Desulfocurvus vexinensis DSM 17965: one gene and its partner. The protein of the gene in region 2 interacts with the protein of the main gene of each other region in a pairwise test. Links are inferred from orthologs where the notes say so. Each region holds a gene or a part of one and is shown on either strand. Other genes may lie near its edges.

Region 1 (9,147 bases), on a different replicon or contig from region 2:
CCTCGGTGGGGATCTTGGGCTTCTGGTCCTGCCCTTCGCCCTCCTTGGGGTCCGCGTCCGCGAGCACGAGGATGTTTTCCAGGGTGTCGTTGCTCATCTATGGTTCCTTTTCGGCCCGGGAGGGCCGTTTTTGGGGCGTACCGGACCGCAGGCCGAGCGAAACCCGGCCCGCAGCCACGCTGGGGGGACGCGCCCGTGGCGCCGGGCGCGGGCGGCGAGATCCGGGCCGGGGGCCCGGGTCAGGTCCTGATTTCGAAGCGGTCGTGCCGCTTGTCGTAGTCGATCCACTTGGAGCGCACGTCCTGGACGCGCGCCAGGGGCGAACCGGTCAGCAGCCGGTCGCGCAGCTCCTGCACGGCGGCCTCGTCGCCCTGGGCCAGAATTTCCACGGCGCCGTCGGCCAGGTTGCGGGCCCAGCCGGTGACGCCCAGGCTCTGGGCCTGGCCCTGGACCCAGGCGCGGAAAGCCACACCCTGGACCGTGCCGGTGACGATGGATTGCAGGCTGCGGATCATGGGCTGTCCTCCTTGCGGGGCTTGGCGCCGCTTGTCCGGTGTGCGTCCGTTTCGTCCTTGCCCTGGCCGCCGGTCAGTCCAGCAGGCCCTGGCTCCTGAAGCTCAGATAGCCCCCCGAAGCGACCACCAGGTGGTCGAGCAGGCGCAGGCCCAGGGCCTTGGCCGCCTCGTCCAGGCGGCGGGTGAAGCGCCTGTCGCTCTCCGAGGGCGCGGGGTCGCCGCCCGGATGGTTGTGCACCAGGATGATGCCGTGGGCCTCGAAGCGGATGGCCGCGTGCAGCACCTCGCGCACGGGCACCGCCACCTCGCCCACCGTGCCCTGGCCCACGCGCTCCCAGCCCACCAGCCTGTTTTTCGCGTCCACCAGGGCCAGCCACAACTCCTCGGTGGTCCTGTCGGCCAGGCGGGCCAGGGCCATGGCGGCCACACTGTCCGGCCCGTCGAGCACCTGGCGTTCGCGCAGGGGGCTCTCGGAGAGCCGGGCCCAGGTTTCGCGCCACAGGGCCCAGAAGGCCTCCAGGGCCGGGCCGAAGCCGGGCACGCGCCGCAGGTCCTCGGGCCGGGCGGCGAACACCTCGCGCAGGGTGCCGAAGCGCTGCAGCAGCGCCTTGGCCAGGGGCTTGGTGTCGCGCCGCAGCAGCACATGGCCCAGGAGCAGCTCCAGCAGCTCGTAGTCGGCGAGCTGGCGCGGGTCGCGCAGCAGCCTGGCGCGCAGGCGCTCCCGGTGGCCCGTGTAATGCGGTTCCTGCTTCATATGAGCACTTCCTGCCCGGCTGGCAAGGGGGGCTGGCGTGGTTTGGCCCGGAAACCGGGCTCCAAGGCCACTTCTACCCGCATGGGGAGGGGGATTCAACCCGAAACAGGGGCGCTAGCGGCGCGCGGGGGCCGATTTGGCGCCGAATGCGGCGTGCAGGCCCATGATCATGGCCTCGAAGGCCTGCTCGGGGCTGCGCTGGCCGGTCTTGACGCCGAATTCGGCCTGCATGGCCAGGTCGAAGACCCGGGCCGCGGCCCGGGGGCCCACGCGCCGGGCCACCTCGGCCTTGGCGCGCTGGGCGCCGGGGGGCATCCAGGCCGAGGGCGGCTCGCCGCTGGCCAGCTCCCACAGCAGGCGCGCCTCGCGCTGGAGCAGGGAGAGGAAGGCGAAGAAGATGTCGTCGCTGGCGCTGGTCTGGCGGTTGTCCAGGACCTTCTTCCAGACCTGATCGCTGGAGCGGCCCTCGATGATGGCGGCGATGAAGGCGAAGACGTCCATGCCCACCTCGAAGGAGACCAGGCCGAGGTGCTCGCCGGTGATGGCGCCGCCGGGCCCGGCGGCCAGGGCGATCTTGTCCAGCTCGTTCTTCGCGCCCAGGGCGTCGCAGGGCAGGGCCTGGCACAGGGCGCGCAGGGCGTCGGGGGCGACGGTCAGCCCGGCGCGGGCGGCGTGGGCGCGCACGAAGTCCTCCATGCCCTGGGGGGTCAGGCCCGGGGAGGTCCAGACCCAGCCGCGCTTTTCGGCCACGGGCCAGAACCTGGTCTTGACCAGCACCGCCGGGGGCTTGGGGCCCTTGCGGTCGGCCTCGGCCTCCAGGCAGAACACGGGCCAGATGGCGGCGTTGAAGCTGCCCAGGGGCTGGGTCAGCTTGTCCCAGGTTTCCTTGAGCAGCTTGTGGGCCCGGCGCACGACCACCAGCCGGGGCGTGCCCATGAGGTCGGGCACGGTCAGGTCGGCCCAGAAGGAGCCGGGCAGCTCCTCGTCGCCCCAGTGGACGCGCCGCTCCCAGGGGCGGCCCTGGCCGTGCTCGGCCACCAGGGCGTCCAGGCGCTGGCGGATCAGCTCCGGGTCGGGGCACAGCAGGAAGCTGAAGCCGGGTCTGCCTGGGGGCTGGGCCATGGGCGCTCCGTCAGTAGTTCTGGGCCATGCGGTCCACGGCGCGGCGCACGGCCATGTCCAGCACGTTGGCCTCGGCCTGGGTCCGGTCGTTGCCGGTGAAGGACTCGCTGGCGCCGACCTTGTCGGCGGACCAGACCAGCGCGCCGTCCGAGCGGCGGAAGATCTCCACCGTCAGCGAGATGCTGGCGCTGGATTTCAGGGTCTCGTCGTCGGAGCCGGTGAGCGAGGTCTGGGAGGTGAAGCGGTGCACGGTCACGTCCACATAGGCCGTGGCGGCCTCGCGCGAGGCCCAGGCCACGCGGGCCCGGCGGGTCAGCTCGTCGCGCAGGGCCGAGCGCAGGGTGGCTTCCAGGCCGGGGGCCATGGTCGGGTTGGTCACGGTGCGCAAAAACAGGCTGCGGCAGTCCGCAGGCAGCTTGAGCGGCGCGTCCGGCTCGGCGGAGTTGCGGTAGCCGGAGCAGGAAGCCAGAACCAGGCCCAGGGCCAGTGCCGCCAGGACGTGAAGAACCCGTTGCATGACGCTACCCCACCACGATGTTCACGAGTTTGTCGGGCACGGTGATGACCTTGCGCACGGTGTGGCCTTCCAGGTGTTTGGCCACGTTGGGCTCGGCCAGGGCCAGGGCCTGCATCTGCGCGCCGTCCGCCCCGGCGGGCACGGCCACGCGCCCGCGCACCTTGCCGTTGACCTGCACGATGACCGTGACCTCGTCCACGGCCAGGGCGGCCTCGTCGTGGGCGGGCCAGGGTGCGCTGGCCAGCAGGGTGTCGTAGCCCATGCGCTGCCACAGCTCCTCGCAGAGGTGCGGGGCCACGGGCGAGAGCACCACCAGGGCCGAGCTGATGGCCGAGGAGAGCGCCCGAGCGCCGTCTGCTGCGCCCGCCAGCTCGTCCTTGGCCAGGTACAGGGCGTTGACCAGCTCCATCACCGCCGCGATGGCCGTGTTGAACTGGAAGTTGGCCATGATGTCGCGCTGGACCTTCTGCACCGTCTGGTGCTCCTTGCGGCGCAGGTCGCGGGCGGCCTCGCTGAGGGCGGCCCCGTCCATGGCCGCGCAGGGGCCCACGGGCGAGAGCACGGGCAGCAGCTCGTCCACCAGCCGCCACAGGCGCTTGAGGAAGCGCGAGGCGCCTTCCACGCCCTGCTCGCTCCACTCCAGGTCCTTTTCCGGCGGCGCGGCGAACAGGCAGAACAGGCGCGTGGTGTCCGCGCCGTAGGTGCGGATCATGTCGTCGGGGTCCACCACGTTGCCCTTGGACTTGGACATCTTGGACCCGTCCATGAGCACCATGCCCTGGGTCAGCAGGTTGGTGAAGGGCTCGTCCAGGTCCACCACGCCCAGGTCGCGCAGGGCCTTGACGTAGAAGCGCGAGTAGAGCAGGTGCAGGATGGCGTGCTCGATGCCGCCGATGTACAGGTCCACGTTGAGCCAGTATTTCAGGGCCTCGGGGTCCAGGCCCGTGGCCTCGTCGCGGGCGCAGGCGTAGCGCATGAAGTACCACGACGACTCCATGAAGGTGTCCATGGTGTCGGTTTCGCGCCGCGCGGGGCCGCCGCAGGTGGGGCAGGTGGCGGCCAGGAAGCTGTCGGTCTCCGGCAGGGGGCTCTTGCCGTCGGGGAGGGTCTTCACGTCCAGGGGCAGCAGCACGGGCAGGTCGGCCTCGGCCACGGGCACCACGCCGCAGCGCTCGCAGTAGACCACCGGGATGGGCGCGCCCCAGTAGCGCTGGCGCGAGACGTTCCAGTCGCGCAGGCGGTAGTTGACGGTGGTCCTGCCCAGGCCGCTGTGGGCCAGATGGTCGGTGATGGCTGCCTTGGCCTGTTCGTTGGGCAGGCCGTCGAAGGGCCCGGAGTTGACCAGCACGCCCGGGGCGGCGTAGGCGGCGTCCATGGTCGCGGGGTCCAGGGTCTGGCCCTCGGGCTGGATGACCACCTGCATGGGCAGGCCGTATTTGCGGGCGAACTCGAAGTCGCGCTGGTCGTGGGCGGGCACGGCCATCACCGCGCCGGTGCCGTAGCCCATGAGCACGAAGTTGGCGACCCAGATGGGCATCTGCGCGCCGGTGACGGGGTTCACGCAGTAGGCCCCGGTGAACACACCCTCCTTTTCCAGGTCGTCGGCGCCGCGCACGATGCGGTCCATGTTGCGGACCTTGTGCACGAAGGCCCGGGCCTGCTCGGCCAGCTCGGAGTCGGGGCAGGCAGCCAGCAGCTTTTCCACCAGGGGGTGCTCGGCGGCCAGGCTCATGAAGGTCGCGCCGTAGAGGGTGTCGGGCCGGGTGGTGAACACGGCCACGCGCTCGTCCATGCCCTGGACCTGGAATTCCAGCTCCGAGCCGAGGCTCTGGCCGATCCAGTTGCGCTGCATGGTCAGCACGCGCTCGGGCCAGCCGGGCAGCTTGTCCAGCCAGTCGAGCAGCTCGCCCGCGTAGTCGGTGATGCGCAGGAACCACTGCTCCAGCTCGCGCTGCTCCACGGCGGAATCGCAGCGCCAGCACAGGCCTTCCTCCACCTGCTCGTTGGCCAGCACGGTGTGGCAGCTCGGGCACCAGTTCACGGGCGATTTCTTGCGGTAGGCCAGGCCCTTTTCCAGCAGCTTGAGGAAGTAGAGCTGCTCCCAGCGGTAGTAGCCGGGGTGGCAGGTGGCCAGCTCGCGGTCCCAGTCATAGGAGTAGCCCAGGCGGCGCAGCTGGGTGCGCATGGTGGCGATGTTTTCGTAGGTCCACTTGGCCGGGTGGGTGTTGTGCTTGACTGCCGCGTTCTCGGCGGGCAGGCCGAAGGCGTCCCAGCCCATGGGGTGCAGCACGTTGAAGCCCTGCATGCGCTTGAAGCGCGCCACCACGTCGCCGATGGAGTAGTTGCGCACGTGCCCCATGTGGATGCGCCCCGAGGGGTAGGGGAACATTTCCAGCACGTAGAACTTGGGGCGGGAGGGATCGACCTGGACCTTGAAGATGCCGCGCTCTTCCCAGGTCTTCTGCCATTTGGCCTCGATGGCCTCGGGGGCGTACACGCTTTCGGGCATGGGAATTCCTTGCTTGCGCCTGCGGGGGCGTCTACTGGCGGTTGAACAGCGCGGGGAACAGCCGGAAAAGCGTCCTGCGCACGGGTTTGTCCTTGAGTTCCTCGGTTTTGTGCCGCACCTGGAGGTCGATGTCGAGCCGCTGGTCGAAGGCCACATGGGCGAAGGCCCGGGTCCAGGCGTCCACGCTGCGCTGGGCGGCCTTGCGTCCGTCGTCGCCGATGATGACGTACACGTCGCCGGCGGTGCGGTAGTGGGCCCAGAACTCCAGGCCCCAGCCCGTGAGGCGCTGGCCGGGGGGCAGCTCGGCGGCGTCGGCCACGCTCTGGGCGTCCAGGCTCCAGGCGGGCCAGCGCAGGTCGGCCAGGGCCAGGGCCATGTCCCGCGACCACTGGGCCAGCTCGCTGCCCCAGGCCACGTTCCAGCGCAGCTCGACGCTCTGGCTGCGGCGCTCGTGCCACGCGCGCAGGGTCGGGCCGCCGCCGGGCGCCTTGCCCACCACCACGCGGGGCGTGCCCCGGGGGCACTGCGCGGCGTCCTTAACGAACCCTAAGTTCACCATGTTCCACGGCCCTGGCCACGGCGTCGAGGATGCCGTTCACGAAGTTCTTGGAGTTGTCGTCGCCGTAGCGTTTGGCCAGCTCCACGGCCTCGTTGATGGCCACCTTGAGCGGGATGTCGTCCAGGTAGAGCATCTCGTACAGCGCCACGCGCAGGATGGTCAGCTCCACGCGGGCGATGCGCGCCAGCTTCCAGTGCTGCGAGAAGCCGGTGATGGTCTTGTCCAGCTCGTCGCGCCGGGCCCAGACCCCGGCCACCAGGGCCCGGGCGAACTCCTCGCGGCCCGAGTCGCGCCCGTCGGCGTCGGCGTCGCAGGGGTCGCAGGCCTCGGGGGGGGTGTCCTGGTCCTGCTCCTGGCGCGCCTCGGGGGCCAGGGCCACGGCGCGCGCCGTGTCATCGCCCTCGGGCGGGGCGAAGCACAGCCCGTAGAGCACCTCGAAGGCGCGGCGGCGGCCCGAGCGGCGGCCACCTTTCTTGGTTGCGTGCATGGGCTAGAGCTGCTCCATGACCCGGACCATTTCCAGCACCGCCGAGGCCGCTTCCACGCCCTTGTTGCCGGCCTTGGACCCGGCGCGCTCGATGGCCTGCTCCAGGGTGTCGGTGGTCAGCACGCCGAAGCCAATGGGCACGCCCGTTTCCAGCATGGCGTGGGCGATGCCCTTGGCGGCCTCGCCGGACACGAAGTCGAAATGCGGGGTGGCGCCACGGATGACCGCGCCCAGGCAGATCACGCCGTCGTAGTTGCCGCTGGCGGCCAGCTTCTTGGCGGCCAGGGGCATCTCGAAGGCCCCGGGCACGCGCACCAGGGTCATGTTCTCGCGCGTGGCGCCGTTGCGGGTCAGGTAGTCCACCGCGCCGCCCACCAGGCGGTCCACGATGAAGTCGTTGAAGCGGGCGGCCACGAGGGCGAAGCGCAGGCCCTGGGCCTGGAACTGGCCCTCGATGGTCTTGATATGGTGCATTGCGTTTTCTCCTTGGGGGATGGGGCCACGGGGCCTAGGCGCGCTTGTCTTCCGCGTCCAGGTGCAGGAGGTGGCCCATCTTTGTCTTCTTGGTTTCCAGGTAGGTGTGGTTCCACTGGCAGGCGGTGATCTCCACGGGCACGCGATCCACGACCTCCAGGCCGTAGCCTTCCAGCCCCACGATCTTCTTGGGGTTGTTGGTCATGAGCCGCATCTTGGTCACGCCCAGGGAGACCAGGATCTGCGCGCCGATGCCGTAGTCGCGCAGGTCGGCCTTGAAGCCGAGCTTGCGGTTGGCCTCCACGGTGTCGTAGCCCTCGTCCTGCAGGGCGTAGGCCCGGATCTTGTTGCACAGGCCGATGCCCCGGCCCTCCTGGCGCATGTAGAGCAGCACGCCCTTGCCCTCGGCGGCGATCATCTGCATGGCCGCCTGGAGCTGGCCGCCGCAGTCGCAGCGCATGGAGCCCAGCACGTCGCCGGTCAGGCATTCGCTGTGCACGCGCACCAGCACCGGCTCGCCGGGGGTGATCTTGCCCATGACCAGGGCCAGGTGCTCCTTGCCGTCCACCTGCGAGAGGTAGGCGTGGGCCGTGAACTCGCCGCCGTAGCACGAGGGCAGCCGCGCCTCGGCCACCTTGTCCACGGCCATGTTGCCGAACTTCATGCGGTATTCGATGAGGTCGCGGATGGTGGCGATCTTGAGATCGTGCTTCTTGGCGAACTCCACGAGGTCGGGCATGCGGGCCATGTTGCCGTCCTCGCGCATGATCTCGCAGATGACCCCGGCGGGGCGCAGCCCGGCCAGCTTGGCCAGGTCCACGCTGCCCTCGGTCTGCCCGGCGCGGGCCAGGACCCCGGCGGGGTTGGCGCGCAGGGGGAAGACGTGCCCGGGGGTCACGATGTCCTCGGGGCTCACGGTGTCGCTGATGGCCGTGAGGATGGTGGTGGAGCGGTCGTAGGCCGAGATGCCCGTGGTCACGCCCCGGCGGGCCTCGATGGACACCGTGAACGGCGTGCCGTAGCCCGACTCGTTCTTGGTGGTCATCATCGGCAGTTGCAGGCGCTCCACCAGCGGCGGGGCCATGGACAGGCAGATCAGCCCGCGCCCGTGGGTGGCCATGAAGTTGATGGCCTCGGGCGTGGCGAATTCGGCGGCGATGGTCAGGTCGCCCTCGTTTTCCCGGTCCTCGTCGTCCACAAGAATGATCATCCGCCCCTTGCGGATTTCCTCGATGGCCTCCTCGGCCTTGACGATGGGCATGTGTGGTGTCCTCGCGAGGGGCGGGCGGTGCGCCCGGCCCCGGTGTGTCGTATCAGAATCCGTGCCTGCGCAGGAAGTCCTCGGTGATGGCGCCGCCCGGGGCGTCGGCCCCGGGGGCCCCGCCCCGCGCGGCCCAGGGGCCGAGCATACGCTGCACGTACTTGCCGATCAAGTCCGTCTCCATGTTCACGCGCCGCCCCGGCGCCCAGGCGGCGATGGTCGTCACCCGCCGGGTTTCGGGGATGACGTTGACCTCCAGCCAGTCGTCGCCGCAGGCGTTGACGGTCAGGCTCACGCCGTCCAGGGCCACGGAGCCCTTGGGGATGACCTGGGCCCCGAAGGCGGCGGGAAACGCCAGCCGGTAGACCATGGATTCGCCCGCCGGGCTGGCGGCGGCCACCTCGGCCAGGCAGTCCACATGGCCGGAGACCAGATGCCCGCCCAGGCGGTCGCCCAGGGCCAGGGCGCGCTCCAGGTTGACCGTGGCGCCCGTGCGCAGCGCGCCCAGGCTGGTCACGCGCAGGGTCTCGGCGGAGGCGTAGGCCGAGAACCAGTCCGGCCCGAAGGCCTCCACCGTCAGGCAGGCGCCGTTGACGGCGATGCTCTCGCCGCGCGTGAAGCCGCCCATGGCCGCCGGGGCCACGCGCAGGCGCGTCTGGGCGCCGCGCGGCTCCAGGCCGGTCACCGTGCCGGTGCATTCCACCAGTCCCGTGAACATGCTAGCCGTCCTCCCGGGGGCGGTAGATGAGCAGAACGTCCTCGCCGCTGGGCCGGGCCTCGGTCCAGCGCAGGGCCAGGGCCTGGTCCATGGTCTGCGGGGCCAGGCCGTCGAACAGCGGCCGGGCCTGCCCGTCGGCCAGGACCTTGGGGGCCACGAAGAGCCGGAACTCGTCCATAAGCCCCGCGTGCAGGAAACTCAAGGCCAAAGACCCGCCGCCCTCGCACAGCA
Region 2 (9,014 bases):
CCCCGCCAGGCGCACCCTGCCCGCCCCGGGCGCGCGCCATCCGGCGCCCCGGAGCCTGAAATCCCCGCCGCCCGCAGGGCCCGCCCCTGGCTGTCTGTTGAAAAAGCTGCCCGCCCCCCCGGCCAGGGGCACCGCTCCGCGCGGCACAGCGCACCCCACGCGAACGGCACGGCATATTCCCCTCCCCCAACCGCACAACAGCCATGCACCGCCAGACGCAAAAAAAATCCAAGCCCGACGCGCAACAAGGCAGCGCGCGGGCTTGGACTTTTTGAGCAACGCGGCAACTCGCCGTTTGCGCGCCCCTAGAACATGTCCTGCATGGAGTACAGCTGCCCGGCCCCACGGCCCGCCATCCACTTGGCGGCGCGCAGGCTGCCCCGGGCGAAGTTCTCGCGCGAATGGGCCTGATGCGTGACCTCGATGCGCTCGCCGGGGCCCATGAAGTACACGGTGTGCACGCCGACCACGTCGCCGCCGCGAATGGTCTGCACGCCGATTTCCTTCTTGGGCCGCGCGCCGATGATACCCTCGCGGCAGTAGGCGCCGACCTCGGCCAGGTCCCAGTCCCGCGCCCCGGCCAGGCATTCGGCGAGCTTGAGCGCCGTGCCGCTGGGGGCGTCCTTCTTCTGGTTGTGGTGCAGCTCGACCATTTCGATGTCGTAGCTCTCGCCCAGGGCGCGCGTCAGCTCGGGCAGCACCTTGAGCAGCACGTTCACGCCCACGCTCATGTTCGGCGACCAGAACACCGGACCCTGTGCGGCCACGGCGCGCAGCTCGGCCTGCTCCTCGGCGGACAGGCCCGTGGTGCCGATGACGATGGGGTTGCCGTGCCGGGCGCAGGTCCGCGCGTTGGCCAGGCTGACCTGCGGCGCGGTGAAGTCGATGACCACGGCCCCGGGGAACTCGGGCAGCATGGCCGCCAGCTCCGTACCGCACAGGCAGCCGTAGACGTCCAGCCCGTCCTCGCAGCCCTCGCGCTCCACGACGCCCACCAGGGTCAGCTCCGGGTCGGCGCGCACCAGCCCGGCAATGGTCGAGCCCATGCGCCCCTTGGCGCCCATGACAATGATCGAAATGCTCATGCCCTCGCTCCTTTCACGGTTGATTTTCTAGGAAATATCCAGCAAAGACCCCTGCGCGGCGCCCGGGCCGCCCGCCCCGCCCGGCGCCTGCGCCCCGCGCCCTTCCAGCAGGGCCAGGAAGCCCGCGTAGTCCGTCACGGCGACGCCCAGGGTCTGGGCCTTGTCCAGCTTGCTGCCCGCCTTCTCCCCGGCCACCAGCCAGTCCACCTTCTTCGATATGGCGCTGACCACGCGCGCCCCGGCGGCCTCGGCCAGGGCCTGGGCCTGCCCGCGCGCCACGGGCAGCGCCCCGGTGAACAGCAGCGTGCGCCCCGCCAGGGGCTGGCTGGCCGGGTCGGCCTCGGGCCGGGGCGCGGCCACGGGCCACAGCCCGGCCTCGCGCAGCCGCCCCAGCAGGCGCTGGTTGTTCTCGTTGCGGAAAAAGGCGCGGATGGCCCCGGCCACCTCGGGGCCGATGTCGTCCAGGGCGGTCAGGTCCTCCACCGTGGCCCGGCCCAGGGCGTCCAGGTCCGTGAAGGCCGCCGCCAGGGTCCGCGCCGTGCGCTCGCCCACATGGCGGATGCCCAGGGCGGCGATGAGCGCCTCCAGGCTCGCGGCCTCGCGCGCGCGCGCAATGGCCGCCACCACGTTCTCGGCGGATTTGACGCCCATGCGCTCCATCTGCGCCAGCACGCCCGGGCGCAGGGCGAACAGGTCCGCCGGGGACTGGACCATGCCCTGGGCCACCAGCTGCTCCACCAGCTTGCGGCCCACGCCCTGGATGTCCAGCCCGGCCTTGGACACGAAATGCACGATGCCCTGGCGCAAAACGGCCGGGCAGGACACGTTGACGCAGCGCCAGGCGACCTCGCCTTCCAGGCGGACCACCGCGCTCCGGCACACCGGGCACTCCCGGGGGAAGACGAATTCCCGCTCCGCCCCCGTGCGCGCCTCGACCACCGGGCCGACGACCTCGGGGATCACGTCGCCCGCGCGCTGCACCAGCACCGTATCGCCCACCAGCACGCCCTTGGCGCGGATTTCGTCCTCGTTGTGCAGGGTCGCGCGCGCCACCGTGACCCCGCCCACGCTCACCGGCCGCAGGTACGCCACGGGCGTGAGCACCCCGGTGCGGCCCACCTGGATCTCGATGGTTTCGAGCACCGTGCGCGCCTGGCGCGGGGGGAACTTGAGGGCCAGGGCCCAGCGCGGGGCCCGCGCCGTGAAGCCCAGGGCCTGTTGCAGGGCCAGGTCGTCCACCTTGGCCACCAGCCCGTCGATCTCGAAGGGCAGCTCGTCGCGCGCGGCGGCCATTTCCTCGTAGCGCGCGGCCACAGCCTCGGGGCTCTCGCAGCGCCCGGCCCGGGGCGGCACGCCCAGGCCCAGGCGCTCCAGCTCGGCCATGGCCTCGCCCTGGGTGGCCCAGCGTTCAAAGGCCGAGCGCGCGCCCCCGGCCCAGCGCGCCAGGCCCACGCCATAGGCCAGAAAGCGCAGGGGCCGCGCGGCGGTGATCCGCGAATCGAGCTGGCGCAGCGACCCGGCGGCGGCGTTGCGCGGGTTGGCGAAGACCTTGCCGCCCTCCTCCTCCTGGGCCTGGTTCAGGGCGTGGAAGTCGGCCTTGGCGATGACCACCTCGCCGCGCACTTCCAGCAGCTCCGGCGGCGCCTCGCCCGGGGCCGTGCGCAGGGTCAGGGGCAGGTTGCGCACGGTGCGCATGTTGGCCGTAACCACCTCGCCGGTCTCGCCGTCGCCACGGGTCAGCGCCGCCGTGAGGGCGCCGTTTTCGTAGATGACCTCCACGGCCAGCCCGTCCATCTTGGGGTCGGCCCAGAAGGCCAGTTCGGCGTCGGGCTCCAGGCGGCGCAGGCGCTCCACCCAGGCCTGCCAGTCGTCCAGGGAAAAGCCGTTGTCCAGGCTGAACATGCCCAGGGAGTGCGCGCGCTTCTCGAAGCCCTCGCGCGGGGCGCCACCCACGCGCCGGGTGGGCGAGTTGGGGTCGTCCAGTTCGGGGTGCTCGCGCTCCAGGGCCTGCAACTCGCGCAGCAGCGCGTCGTACTGGGCGTCGGTGATCTCCGGGTCGTCCAGCACATAGTAGCGGTGGTTGTGGTATTCCAGCAGGCCGCGCAGCTCCGCCACACGGGCGGCGGGGCCGGGGGCCCCGGGGGCGTCGGAAGCGTCGGTCATGGGCGGATCGTCCTCGTCTGGCCGGGCGCGGCGGGGCTACCGGGGCGGGGCGTAGCGCCGCCGCGCCGCCAGGGTCTCGCTGCGCGCCAGGGGTTTGTCGCGGCGCTCGGCGGTGTCGGGGGCCAGGTAATACAGGCCGAGCACCTCGGGCAGCAACAGGAAATTCTCGGTCCGCGCCACGCGCAGCCAGAACTCGTAGTCTCCGGCCACCTGGAAATCGCGGTCGAACCAGCCGTGGCGCGCGTGCAGGCTGGCGCGCCACATGGGCTGCGGCCCGACGTAGTTGTAGGTGAACAGGGCCTTGCGGTCAAAGGCGGGCCAGTCCGTGCGCCCGATGGGCGTGGCTTCGTCGAACCGCTGGTTGGGCGTGGCGGTGATGAGCGAGTTGGCGTAGACCAGGGCCGCATCGGGGTGGGCGTCCAGGGCGGCGGCCATGCGCTCCAGGGCGTCGGGCCGGTGGCGGTCGTCGGCGTTGGCGTTGGTCAGGTAGCGGCCCCGGGCGGCCTTGCAGCCCCGGGTCCAGGCGGCGTAGATGCTCTCGCGGGCCTGGGTGCGAACCACCGAAACGTTCCCGTGCTCCTCGCGGCAGGCGTCGATGATGGCCGCCTCGCCCTGCTGCGTGCCGGAAATGACGGCCACGATTTCCAGGCGCGGGCCCAGGGTCTGTTCCAGCAGGTCGTCCAGGCAGCCCTGGATGAAGCGCTCGCAGTTGTAGACCGAGACGATGGCCGAGACCACCGGCTCCGCCCCGGGCGCGAACTGCGCCAGCTCCACGGTCGCCTGCTCCGTCATGCCCTGCCCGTCCGCCCCGCCCGCGCGGCTAGCTGGTGATATCCCACAGCCCTTGCAGGCCCTCGTCGCCGCCGACCACCAGCAGCATGTCGCCCGCCTGCATCACCGTCTGGGCCGGGGGGTTGAAAAGCATCTGGCCGTCCGGGCGCTTGATGGCGATGACGATGACGTTGAAGCGGTGGCGGATCTTGGAGTCGATGAGGTTCAGGCCCGCCAGTTCCGAGCGGTCGGAGATGGCCAGTTCCTCCATGGCCAGGTCCAGCCCGTTGTCCGAGCCCGTCAGCTCCAGGAAGCTCGTCACCGTGGGCCGGATCACGGACTGGGCCATGCGCACGCCACCCAGGGTGTGCGGCAGCATGACGCGGTCGGCCCCGGCGCGCTCCAGGCGGTGGATGTGCGACTCCTCGTTGGCCCGGGCCACGATGTGCAGATCGGGGTTCATCTGCCGCGCGGTGAGCGTGACGTAGACGTTGGCCGCCTCGGAGGACAGGGCCGCGATGAGCGATTTGGCGCGCTCGATGCCCGCGCGGCGCAGCATCTCGTCGTCGGTGGCGTCGCCGTGGACGAAGAGCACGTCGTCGTCCTCCATCTTGCGGGCCAGGGCGTCGTCCTTCTCCACACAGACCACGGGCAGCCCCTCGCGCACGATCTCGCGCACGGCGATGGAGCCGATGCGGCCATAGCCGCAGACGATGGTATGGCGGTGCAGTTTGTCGATGGAGCGTTGCAATCTGTGCCTCCCCCAGACGGTCTGGATGCGCCCCTCCACGAGAATCTGCGTGAAGGAGCCGATGAGAAACGCGAAGTTGCCCACCCCGAGCAGGATGAGCACGCTGGTCAGCACCATGCCCTGGTCGGACAGGGGCCGGACCTCCTCGAAGCCCACGGTGGCCAGGGTGATGAGCACCATGTAGAAGCTTTCGAGGTAGCTCCAGCCCTCCACGACCATGTAGCCGTAGACGCCGCCGAAGAAGAGCACCAGCAGGGAAAACAGCCCCGTGACCAGCGGCCACAGGGCGCCGTAGCGGCGCTGGAGCCGCAGGATCCGTGAGGCGACTCCCCCGGGTCTGTTGCGGCGGATGGCGGCGCGTTGGCGGGCGGCGGGCCTTGCGGCGGAAGGCTTCGGCATCACAGTGCCCTCATGAGTTCCCGCAGCTCGCCGATGCGATCGCGCAGGCGGGCGGCGGTTTCGAATTCCAGCTCGCGGGCGGCGGCGCGCATGTCGCGCTCCAGGCGCTTGATTTCCGCGGCCAGGGCCTTGGCGTCGCCGGGGGCCGCCGGGGCGGCCTTGGCGGCCTGCTGCTCCTGCTGGCTGGCGTACAGCGATTCCAGGATGTTTTCCAGGTCCTTGTGGATGGTGCGCGGGGTGATGCCGTGCTCCTGGTTGAACTGCGCCTGCACCGCGCGGCGCCGGGCGGTCTCGTCCATGGCTTCGCGCATGGAGCGGGTCACGCTGTCGGCGTAGAGGATGACCCGGCCCCTGGTGTTGCGCGCAGCGCGCCCGAAAGTCTGCACCAGCGAGCGCGTGCTGCGCAAAAAGCCTTCCTTGTCCGCGTCCAGAATGGCCACCAGGGTCACTTCGGGGATGTCCAGCCCCTCGCGCAGCAGGTTGATGCCCACCAGCACGTCGAAGGCGCCCTGGCGCAGGGCCTGGATGATGGCCACGCGTTCCAGGGTGTCGATGTCCGAATGCAGGTAGCGCGTGGCCACGCCCATTTTCTGGAGATATTCCGTGAGGTCCTCGGCCATGCGCTTGGTCAGGGTGGTGACCAGCACGCGCTCGCCCGCGTCGCGCCGGGCGCGGCACTCGGCCATCAGGTCGTCCACCTGGCCGCGCGTGGGGCGCACCTCCACCTCGGGGTCCACCAGCCCGGTGGGGCGGATGATCTGCTCCACCACCAGCCCCTGGGCGCGCTCCAGCTCCCAGGGCCCCGGGGTGGCCGAAACGTAGACCGTCTGGTGCTGGCGGGCCAGGAACTCCTCGAAGGTCAGGGGCCGGTTGTCCAGGGCCGAGGGCAGGCGGAAGCCGAAGTCCACCAGGGTCGTCTTGCGCGAGCGGTCGCCGTTGGACATGCCCCCGATCTGCGGCACGGCCACGTGGGATTCGTCGATGAACATCAGCGCGTCGTCGGGCAGGTAGTCCAGCAGCGTATGCGGCGGCTCGCCGGGGGCGCGCCCGTCCAGGAAGCGCGAATAGTTCTCGATGCCGTTGCAGTAGCCCAGCTCGTCGATCATCTCCAGGTCGAGCTGGGTGCGCTGGTCCAGGCGCTGGGCCTCCACGAGCATGTTGCGCTCCTGGAACCAGACCAGGCGTTCACGCAATTCGTCGCGGATATCGCCCATGGCGCGCTTGAGGTTGGCGCGGTCGGACACGTAGTGGCTGGCGGGGAAGATCAGCGTCTTGGGCACCGCGCCGAGGATTTCGCCGGTCACGGGGTCGGTCTCGGTGACGCGGTCGATCTCGTCACCGAAGAACTCGATGCGCAGGGCCTTCTGGCTGCTGTAGGCGGGCAAAAGCTCCAGCACGTCGCCCCGGATGCGGAAGGTGCCGCGGTGGAAGTCGTAGTCGTTGCGCTCGTAGTGGATTTCCACCAGCCGGTCCACCAGCCGGTCGCGCGACATGCGCTGGCCGGGCTCCAGGGGCACGACCATGCGCGAGTAGTATTCCGGCGAGCCCAGGCCGTAGATGCACGACACCGAGGCCACGATGAGCACGTCACGCCGGGTCAAGAGCGCGTGGGTGGCGCTGTGGCGCAGCTTCTCGATCTCGTCGTTGATGGACGAGTCCTTCTCGATGTAGAGGTCGGAGTGCGGCAGGTAGGCTTCGGGCTGGTAGTAGTCGTAATAGCTGACGAAATATTCCACGGCGTTGTCGGGGAACAGCTGGCGGAACTCATTGAAAAGCTGGGCGGCCAGGGTCTTGTTGGGCGCCAGGACCAGGGCCGGGCGCTGCACGGCCTCCACCACCTTGGCCATGGTGAAGGTCTTGCCCGAGCCAGTGACGCCCAGCAGCACCTGGTCGTGCACGCCCTGGCCGAGGTTGGTCACCAGCTCTTCGATGGCCCGGGGCTGGTCGCCGCAGGGCGCAAAGGGGCTCTGGATGCGGAAGGGAATGTCGTGGGAGACGTTGTCGCGCGCGGGCATGGGGCCGAACATACGCCGCCCGGGGCCGGAGGTAAACCGTTTCCCCGGGCCCGGGGCGCCCGGGGAGGCCTGCAAGGCGCGCAGCAGGATTTCCTCTTGACGGACGCTTTGATATCAAACTATCATGGGAACATGATCCATCCCACAGTCGTGAGCATGGTCGCGGCCATCCGGCGCCGGGCCAACGAATACATGCTCAGGCAACTGTCCGACCTGGGGCTGGAGGGGCTCGGGCCCTCCCACGCGGGCATCCTGGGCCGCCTGTTCCAGAACGGCGACATGGCCATGGCCGAGATCGCCGCCGCCATCCGGCGCGACAAATCCACCGTCACCACCCTGGTGCGCAAGCTCGAAGCCCTGGGCTACGTATCGCGGCGCAAGGCGCCGGGCGACGCGCGCAAGACGCTCATCTCCCTGACCCCCAAGGGCCGCGCCCTGCGCCCGGCCTACGAACGCATCTCCCGCGAGCTGACCGAGCTGGCCCTGGAGGGCTTCTCCAGCGAGGAGCGCAAGGCGCTCATGGGCCTGCTGGGCCGGGTGCGCGCCAATCTGAGCCTGCGTTGAGGCCCGCCCCGGGGCTTCACAGCGGCGCCGTTGTGGCGTAAGCAAGGGGCACTTCCGGGCCGTGCCGGGCGCCGCGCGCCCCCGCCCCGCCACCTGCGACCCCCGAGGTGCCGACATGCAGATCCACAGCGTTGCCTCCGAACGCCCCCTGCCCGCCGACCGGGCCTACGTGATGACCATGACCATCAAGACCTTCAAGGGCCGCCGCAACGTGAAGGTCCACCTCTTCCGCCCCGGCGCCGGCGAGGCCGAATACGCGGCCTACGCCTGGAACAACCTGCTGGGCGACGCCATCGAGCCCGGCCAGGACGACCCCGAGGGCAGCAAGCGCGTGCTGCTGGAGGCCTTCACCAAGGCCGAGCGCGACCAGGTGCTGGCCTACATCCAGGAGCGCTACGCCGACCGCGTGTCCGAGGCCACCGCGCGACCCATGAGCTTCCCCATCCCCAAGGGCCTGACCCCGCTCTCGGCCATCCCCGAGGGCAAGAGCATCGGCCTGGTCCGCTTCTCCGACCTGCCCAACTACCCCCTGCCCTTCCCCATGCACGGCCTCTACGACCTCTCCCAGCACGAACCGCTGCTGGAAGAGGGGTAGCGCGGGCGCCGCAACGTCAGCCCCGGGAGGGCCCCAGTGCGAATCGAATCCATCCGCCTGAAGAACTTCAAGGTCTTCAAGGATGTTCTCATTGAGGACGTTCCCCGTTTCTGCGTCTTCGTCGGCGCCAACGGCTCGGGGAAAACCACCCTGTTCGACGTGTTCGGGTTCCTGCACGACGCCCTCAAGGGCAACGTCAGGCAGGCGCTGAGCGCCCGGGGGCGCTTCAAGGAAGTGCTGAGCCGGGATGCCGAGGACCAGACCATCCTCATCGAGATCAAGTACCGCATGGACATCCTGGGCGTGGACCGGCTCGTCACCTACTCCCTGGAAATCGGTGAGACGGACGGAACCCCCGTCGTCACGCGGGAAATCCTGCGCTACAAGCGGGGACGCCACGGCGCCCCGTTCCACTTCCTCGACTTTGCCAAGGGCTCCGGATTCGTCATCAAGAACGCAGAGGACTTCAGCAAGCCCGACGAAGAACTCGATCGCGAATACCAGGATCTGGACTCCCCGGACATCCTGGCCATCAAGGGCCTGGGGCAGTTCGAGCGCTTCAAGGCGGCCAACGCCCTACGCCGCCTCATCGAGGCTTGGCACGTCTCCAACTTCCACATCAACCTGGCCCGGGGCCGCAAGGAAGCCGTTGGGGAAACCGAGCACCTCTC

What was found.
Region 1: the proteins of ligA (region 2) and leuS interact in binary tests that used the Escherichia coli proteins (3 or more experiments, as listed by UniProt). The link is inferred for Desulfocurvus vexinensis DSM 17965 from one-to-one orthologs.

The regions. Positions count from the first base shown.
Region 1 is NZ_JAEX01000001.1:66,753-75,899, forward strand. What follows is about bases 2,666-5,783. They hold leuS (leucine--tRNA ligase), read right to left. Parts: upstream 5,418-5,783; coding sequence 2,913-5,417; downstream 2,666-2,912. Other genes in these bases: lptE (LPS assembly lipoprotein LptE), read right to left, coding at 2,666-2,908; G495_RS0100280 (hypothetical protein), read right to left, coding at 5,449-5,783. In the rest of the region: lon (endopeptidase La), read right to left, coding at 1-97; G495_RS0100255 (acylphosphatase), read right to left, coding at 240-515; RadC family protein, read right to left, coding at 589-1,269; holA (DNA polymerase III subunit delta), read right to left, coding at 1,384-2,391; more of lptE, read right to left, coding at 2,402-2,665; more of G495_RS0100280, read right to left, coding at 5,784-5,976; transcription antitermination factor NusB, read right to left, coding at 5,954-6,463; ribH (6,7-dimethyl-8-ribityllumazine synthase), read right to left, coding at 6,467-6,937; G495_RS0100295 (bifunctional 3,4-dihydroxy-2-butanone-4-phosphate synthase/GTP cyclohydrolase II), read right to left, coding at 6,972-8,198; G495_RS0100300 (riboflavin synthase), read right to left, coding at 8,251-8,916; bifunctional diaminohydroxyphosphoribosylaminopyrimidine deaminase/5-amino-6-(5-phosphoribosylamino)uracil reductase RibD, read right to left, coding at 8,918-9,147.
Region 2 is NZ_JAEX01000005.1:147,275-156,288, reverse strand. The notes cover bases 681-3,665. They hold ligA (NAD-dependent DNA ligase LigA), read right to left. Parts: upstream 3,249-3,665; coding sequence 1,113-3,248; downstream 681-1,112. Other genes in these bases: G495_RS0106175 (glycosyltransferase), read right to left, coding at 3,285-3,665; dapB (4-hydroxy-tetrahydrodipicolinate reductase), read right to left, coding at 681-1,085. In the rest of the region: more of dapB, read right to left, coding at 306-680; more of G495_RS0106175, read right to left, coding at 3,666-4,040; G495_RS0106170 (potassium channel family protein), read right to left, coding at 4,069-5,169; excinuclease ABC subunit UvrB, read right to left, coding at 5,169-7,184; G495_RS0106160 (MarR family winged helix-turn-helix transcriptional regulator), read left to right, coding at 7,317-7,748; G495_RS0106155 (hypothetical protein), read left to right, coding at 7,864-8,343; G495_RS0106150 (AAA family ATPase), read left to right, coding at 8,380-9,014. UniProt on the Escherichia coli protein: DNA ligase that catalyzes the formation of phosphodiester linkages between 5'-phosphoryl and 3'-hydroxyl groups in double-stranded DNA using NAD as a coenzyme and as the energy source for the reaction.